DNA from 2 places in the Arthrobacter sp. AK01 genome. Region 1 is predicted to be linked to the other one. Evidence: riboswitches for the same ligand, from Rfam matches in the RefSeq annotation. Region 1 holds a riboswitch; the other holds the start of a gene.

Region 1 (3,205 bases):
TTGCCTGTGGGTGGCTTGTTGCCAGTGGCCTTTTCCCACCCTTTATTGACGAGTTTGGTTCCGACGAAGCCTGCTCCGAGGCTCACTCCGGTACCCAGCAGCTTGAAGAAGAGGTTCATGTCCCCAGCCTAGCCGTAAAGGCCGGGCGGACGCTGTTACCGGCGGTTTTCCCGTTCCTTGAGGAACGCGGCCATGGAACCCACCGGGGCGAGCACCGGAACGACGGTGTGCTCCGCGGACCACACCGCTTCCACTGAGCCGAACCCTGCGATTTCCTTCAGCAGGTAATAGGTGGGCGGCATCAGTTTCAGTGTTCCGGCCGCCTCTGCCGCCAGAATTCCGTCCACTGGCATCCACAGAGACTGCCAGGCCTCAGTGGTTTGGTGCTGGGGCTCAGCCCCTGGCGCAGGCTTGGCGATGTAGAAGTAGGTGTCGAAGCGCTTGGGCATGTCCGTCGGGGTGATCCAGTTGGCCCATGGACGGAGGTCGGCGGAGTGGATGCTCAGGCCCGCCTCCTCCTGGACTTCCCGGAGTGCGGCTGTGAGGACCGTACCCGCGCTCGTGGTCGCCTGCGCAGGATTAGCGCCGATGGAGCTTTGGCGCCACTGGGCCGCGTGGTGTTGAAGCAGCTCCGCGGGGTAGTCCCAGCCGGACGTGTCCGCAGCATCCACCCGGCCTCCCGGGAACACCACCATTCCGGCAGCGAAGTCCATGGTGCTGACCCTGTGCTGGACGAAGGCTTCGAGACCGCCGGGGGCGTTGCGGAGCAGGATGACGCTGGCGGCAAGGCGAGGTTCCGGCGCCGTGGTGTCGCTTGCAGCGTGATCCTGCTTGGGTAGGTCCGTCATGAGATATGCCCCTTTGCCGCGGTCGAGTCTGCTGGATCATTCTCTCAGGTCTCGTTGTGGGGCCTGGTGTGCAGGCCAAAACCGGCGGGAGGGGTGTAGGGCGGGCCTCGCAACGCACGCCTGGAACGCGTCCGGCCCGGGGCGCGCTGATCCGATTGTGACCATAGGCGGGCAACAGGCCAGCGCCCGCCATGGACGCAGGTGTAAACTGAACCCGCCCATCAGGGCAGATTTGATAACGACAGGGGAGCGCCGCCGTCGGACCCTGCAGAGATGCAGGAGACGCGAGGGCGCTGAGAGTGCGGACAGCCGCAGACCCTCGAACCTGATCCGGTTAGTACCGGCGCAAGGGAGTCGAGCTTCTCAGAGTGTCCGGATCCGGGCGGCGCAGGCCGGCTGGAGAATCCGGGTAGCACTTTCCCCTCCTGTACCTCAGGAGGCAGAAAATGACCACGGTAAACGTGAAGAAGACCAGTTATAACTGGCGTGTTGTAGACATCGTTGTGGCGGCTCTGATCGCCATCGCCGGCGGCGTGATCTTCTGGGCCTGGTCCCAGGGCGCTGCGTTGGTATCCATTCCCCTGAACGCGACGTACCCTCCCCTCACAGGCCTGATCGCCGGTGGCTGGATGATCCCCGCGGTCCTGGGCATGCTCATTATCCGCAAGCCGGGCGCAGCGTTGTTCTGCGAAGCCGTCGCTGCCACCGGTGAGCTCATCATGGGCTCGCAGTACGGCACCACAGTGCTGATCTCCGGAGTCCTGCAGGGACTCGGCGCCGAGCTCATCTTCGCCGCTTTCCGCTACAAGAAGTTCAACCTGCCCACGGCCCTCCTCGCCGGCGCGGGCGCAGGCCTCTTCTGCGGCCTGAACGACTCCTTCCTTCCGTGGGGCTGGAACATCGCGTACGAGGCAATCGACAAGCTTGCCTACATCACCTTCACCACCATTTCCGGCGCGATCATCGCAGGCGCACTGTCCTGGGTCGCCACCCGCGGCCTGGCGAAGACCGGCGTCCTGAGCTCCTTCGCGTCGCGCAAGGCCGCTTCGGAGCCAGTCTTCAGCTGATGTCCGCGACTCAAAGCGGCACGGTCAGGCCTGCCGCCATCTCAGCCGAGGGCTGGGGGTGGCGGCATGCCGGCCGGGCCCAGCCTGCCATTGAGGGTCTGGACCTTCGGATCGAACCCGGCGAACGGGTGTTGCTGCTGGGTCCTTCGGGCGCCGGTAAGTCGACCCTCCTGCATGCCTTGGCCGGCGTGCTGGGTGATGAGGAAGACGACTCGGACGAGACCGGCTCCCTGCTGATCGACGGCGTTGCTCCCCGCGAACAGCGTGGCCGCGCCGGCCTGATGCAGCAAGACCCCGAAACCCAGGTGGTCCTCTCCCGCGTGGGTGACGACGTCGCCTTCGGCGCCGAGAACCTGGCCGTGCCGCGGGACGAGATCTGGTCCCGCGTCCATGAAGCGCTCGACGACGTCGGGCTGCGCACCGCTGCCGGCGGCGGTTTGGCCCTGGATCACCCAACGGCGGCACTCTCCGGAGGGCAGAAGCAACGGCTTGCGCTTGCGGGCATTTTGGCGATGCGACCCGGGCTGATCCTGTTGGACGAGCCGACGGCCAACTTGGATCCGGCGGGTGTGCTGGAGGTCCGTGATGCGGTGAAGCGCTGCCTCGATAAGACCGGTGCCACCCTGGTTGTGGTGGAACACCGCGTTTCTGTGTGGAAAGACCTGGTGGACAGGATCGTGGTCCTGCAGCCAGGGTGGGTGGCGGGGTCGAGCGCGGCTGCGGGCGCCGGGCAGGCCGCGGGCGGAGTCCTCTTGGACGGCCCTCCGGAGCAGGTCCTGTCCGAGGCACGCACCATGCTGATGGCGGCTGGCGTGTGGGTGCCGGGATACGTTCCGGCAACCCGGACGCGGCAGAACCGGCCCCAGACTTCCACGCTTCTCCTGGCAGCCCAGGACCTCGCAGTATCCCGGGAAAAACCGCGGCGCAAAGGCTTCAAGACCATCCCGCCTGTTCCCGTGCAAACGGGCATCAGCGCACAGGTCAGGGCTGGCCAGGCCCTGACCATCACGGGACCGAACGGTGCCGGCAAATCCACTTTCGCTCTCACGTTGGCCGGCCTTTTGGCGCCGGTGGACGGTGCGGTGAGTGCCGCCGTCGAGCTTTCCGAGGGGGCGGGTATTGACCCGTTCATGTGGAAAGCTGACCAGTTGATTTCCCGCATCGGGACGGTGTTCCAGGAACCGGAGCACCAGTTTGTCACGGGCAAGGTCCTGGACGAGCTCATGTTTGGCCCCAAGCATCTGGGCCATGGCGAGGAACGCGTGGATGAACTGCTGGAGCGGCTGAGGC
Region 2 (3,205 bases), on a different contig from region 1:
CTCGGAAGCTGCCATCGCAGCGCCATCAGTGAAGTTGATCGCATTCCTGGTAGCGGCAGCGAAATCCTCGTCCGCGTACGTCGTGAGCCACGCCGCATAAGGGTGCTCCGTTGGAGCCCCTGCTTCCACGTACGCTGCATGGAGCTGCTGGCCCACTTCTGCGTACAGCCAGTAGCAAGGCAAAATTGCCGCGAGCACCACCGCATAACTACCGGAAGCCGAAGACGCCAGCAGATGGTCCACGTACGACTTCGTGACGGGACCGGTGGCCGTTGACGCCTCCCGGGTGCTCAACCAGTTCCGGTGAAGCTCCGATTCGACCTCAAGGCACTGCTGTGACGCTTTGGCCCAGAACAGCTGTTCCTTCTCGCTGGGAGCAAGGGCGCCGGCGCGGGCCAGGACCCTGGAGTACCCATTGAGGTAAATGGCGTCTTGGGCAAGGTAGTAGTTGAAGGCGGCTTCCGGAAGGCTGCCGGATTGCAAGCCGTCAATGAAGCTGAGCTTGTAGATTGCTTCAAGCTCCGGGGTCGCTTCCTTCCATAGCACCGACGCGAAATCTCCCGGCCTCGGGCCCGCATGGTGGTGGAAGTGGTGCACTGGTCCGCTTCCGTGGCCTACTTCGAGAATGTCGGAATGCGTCAACGCCTCGATCAACCATGGCTTCACCTCACGCAATGACGCCTCCCAGTCACCGGTACGGGCCTGCGCAGTGGCCAGGGCCGAGGACAGGGAACAGCCCGTGCCGTGACTGTTTGCCGTCTCCACCCGCGGACCGGGCACCTCGATGACGTCCTGCCGCAACAACCCGCTGGTGTTCACCAGCGCATCAGGGCATTCGGAACCGGCCAGATGACCACCCTTGACCAGCACGGTGTTGCCGCACTCAGCGGCCAGCCGCTTGCCCTGATCCAACGCCGAGGGCCAGTCAGCGGCCTCCGGCTCCCCCAGCAGCATGGCAAGTTCGGGCAGGTTAGGCGTGATCAGGTCTGCCAGCGGCAGGAGCTGGCGCAGGGCCTTCCCGGCGGACTCCCGCAGGAGGCGGTCACCGCTGGTGGCGACCATCACCGGGTCAAGGACCACGACGGCGGGACGCACCGCTTCGAGCCAGCCGCGGACTTCGTGGATCACGGCCGCGTCACCAAGCATCCCGATTTTGACTGCATCGATGGCAATATCATTGCTGATTGCCTCCAGTTGCTGGCGCAGGAACTCCACCGGAGGAACATGGACAGCACGGACTCCCCCAGTGTTCTGCGCAGTCAGGGCGGTGATGGCTGCCATGCCGTAACCGCCATGGGCTGCGATGCTCTTCAGATCAGCCTGGATACCTGCGCCGCCGGATGGGTCCGAGCCTGCGATGCTCAGTACCCGCGGTATTTGCCGGCCGGAAACGGCCAACGGGTAGACGGGAGAATACGACGTTGAAGTCATGGGGACATCCCTTCGCCGGTGCTAACCGGACAGGTTCAACGGGTCTGGATCTCAGCCTGGCCCAACGCCCGGCACCCCGTGTCAGTCCCCAAGCGTAGCCGGGAAGGGCCCGGTCCCGGGAACCGTGCCACGCCAATGCCCGGATATGACTGTCAATGCCTTCATGCACCTGACCAACGCATTCGCGAAGCCGGGCTTGCAGTGGACAGCAAAGGGCCCTGCACCACCCGCCTGTGGCGGATCGTGCAGGGCCCTCATGCTTGGGTTTCCTTGCCCGTGCTAGAGCTCGGAAGCCGGTACCCCAACCCCCAGGATAATGGGCTCCTCGGACGCTGCCTTCTTGGCCGGTTCCACGGGTGCTTTGGCCTCGTGTGCCGTTCCTTGACCAACCGAGGCAGTCACCTCATGGTGCTCGACGCTTGTTTCGTTAGCCGCACCTTGCGCCCTGCTCGCGCTGCGGTTGCGGCGGCCACGGCGGGCCCGCGAGGCGGGAACAGCTTCGGGATCCGCTTCGACGGCCTTCGGAGCAAACAGCGCTTCGGGCTTTTCCTCAGGAGCTGCGCCAAGGTGGGAGAACGCTTCAGCCAGGAGATCAAGGCTCATGGCAGGCTTTGCGGCCGGCGGTTCTTCGTGGTGTTCACCGAACGGCAAGGCAACTTCCTCCCCACCGAAACGCAGGACCGGCGTGGACCTGCCTTCGCGAACTGCGGCTTCCTCTGCCTCGGCGGGCGCCACGGACTGAGCGGCAGACTCCTGCTGTCCAGCTGCCCGTGCCTGTTCTTCTGCACGGTGGACTTCGTCGTCGTGCAGGTGCGCGGCATGGGCGGCAGCGGCAATCGTGGCCAAAGCAGCCCTGGTCGCCTCGGCCTTGGCCTGCTTCGCCGGATCCTGGGGCTCAGCGGGAGCAGCCGGCGCAGCCGGCGTCGACGTGGTGGTGTGGACCTGCGCGGACGCTTCGGCAACGGGCTGTCCCCCGCCCTTGCCCCGGCGACGCTTGCGTTCCGTGCGGGCAGCGGGCTGCTGGGTCTCCGTGTGGGGGCGGTGGTGTTCGGCGGCCACGACGTTGGCGCGGCGGTGCTCCACAGGTTCATCGTGCGTCACGACGCCCCGGCCGGCACAATGATCGCACTGCTCACCGAAGACCTCCAAGAGGCCGGTGCCCATGCGCTTACGGGTCATCTGGACGAGGCCCAGCGACGTCACTTCGGCCACTTGGTGCTTGGTGCGGTCGCGGCCAAGGCATTCCACCATGCGCCGGAGGACGAGGTCGCGGTTTGATTCAAGGACCATGTCGATGAAGTCGATGACGATGATGCCACCGATATCACGCAGCCGGAGCTGGCGAACTACTTCCTCGGCCGCTTCAAGGTTGTTCTTGGTGACCGTCTCCTCAAGGTTTCCGCCACTGCCGGTGAACTTGCCGGTGTTAACGTCCACTACGGTCATGGCTTCGGTGCGGTCGATGACCAACGAGCCACCTGACGGGAGGAAGACCTTCCGTTCCAGCGCCTTGTGGATCTGCTCGTCGATGCGCCACGCAGAGAAGATGTCCTGGTCCTTGGTCCACTTTTCAAGGCGGCCCACCAGATCAGGGGCGACGTAGGTCACGTAGGCTTCAATGGTGTCCCAGGCGTCGTCGCCGGAGACGATCAGCTTGGAGAAGTCCTCGTTGAAGACATCGCGGACAACCTTGATGGTCAGGTCCGGTTCGCCGTACAGCAGTTCCGGAGCCAGCACCTTGGTCGAGGAAGCCTGCCCCTCGATGCCTTCCCAC

The links. Region 1 has a riboswitch for thiamine pyrophosphate ahead of LN996_RS01895 (ECF transporter S component). Riboswitches for the same ligand answer to the same signal wherever they lie in the genome.
Region 2: another riboswitch for thiamine pyrophosphate. It lies ahead of thiD (bifunctional hydroxymethylpyrimidine kinase/phosphomethylpyrimidine kinase); the one in region 1 lies ahead of LN996_RS01895 (ECF transporter S component).

Annotation. Positions count from the first base shown of each region.
Region 1 covers NZ_JAJOHP010000003.1:77,626-80,830, forward strand. Annotated here, with positions in the region: gene LN996_RS01885 (DUF4235 domain-containing protein) at 1-119, opposite strand, end outside; gene LN996_RS01890 (NUDIX hydrolase) at 156-848, opposite strand; TPP riboswitch at 1,082-1,218, shown strand; gene LN996_RS01895 (ECF transporter S component) at 1,295-1,915, shown strand; gene LN996_RS01900 (ABC transporter ATP-binding protein) at 1,915-3,205, shown strand, end outside.
Region 2 covers NZ_JAJOHP010000098.1:1,229-4,433, forward strand. Annotated here, with positions in the region: gene thiD (bifunctional hydroxymethylpyrimidine kinase/phosphomethylpyrimidine kinase) at 1-1,431, opposite strand, end outside; TPP riboswitch at 1,422-1,520, opposite strand; gene LN996_RS21775 (Rne/Rng family ribonuclease) at 1,711-3,205, opposite strand, start outside.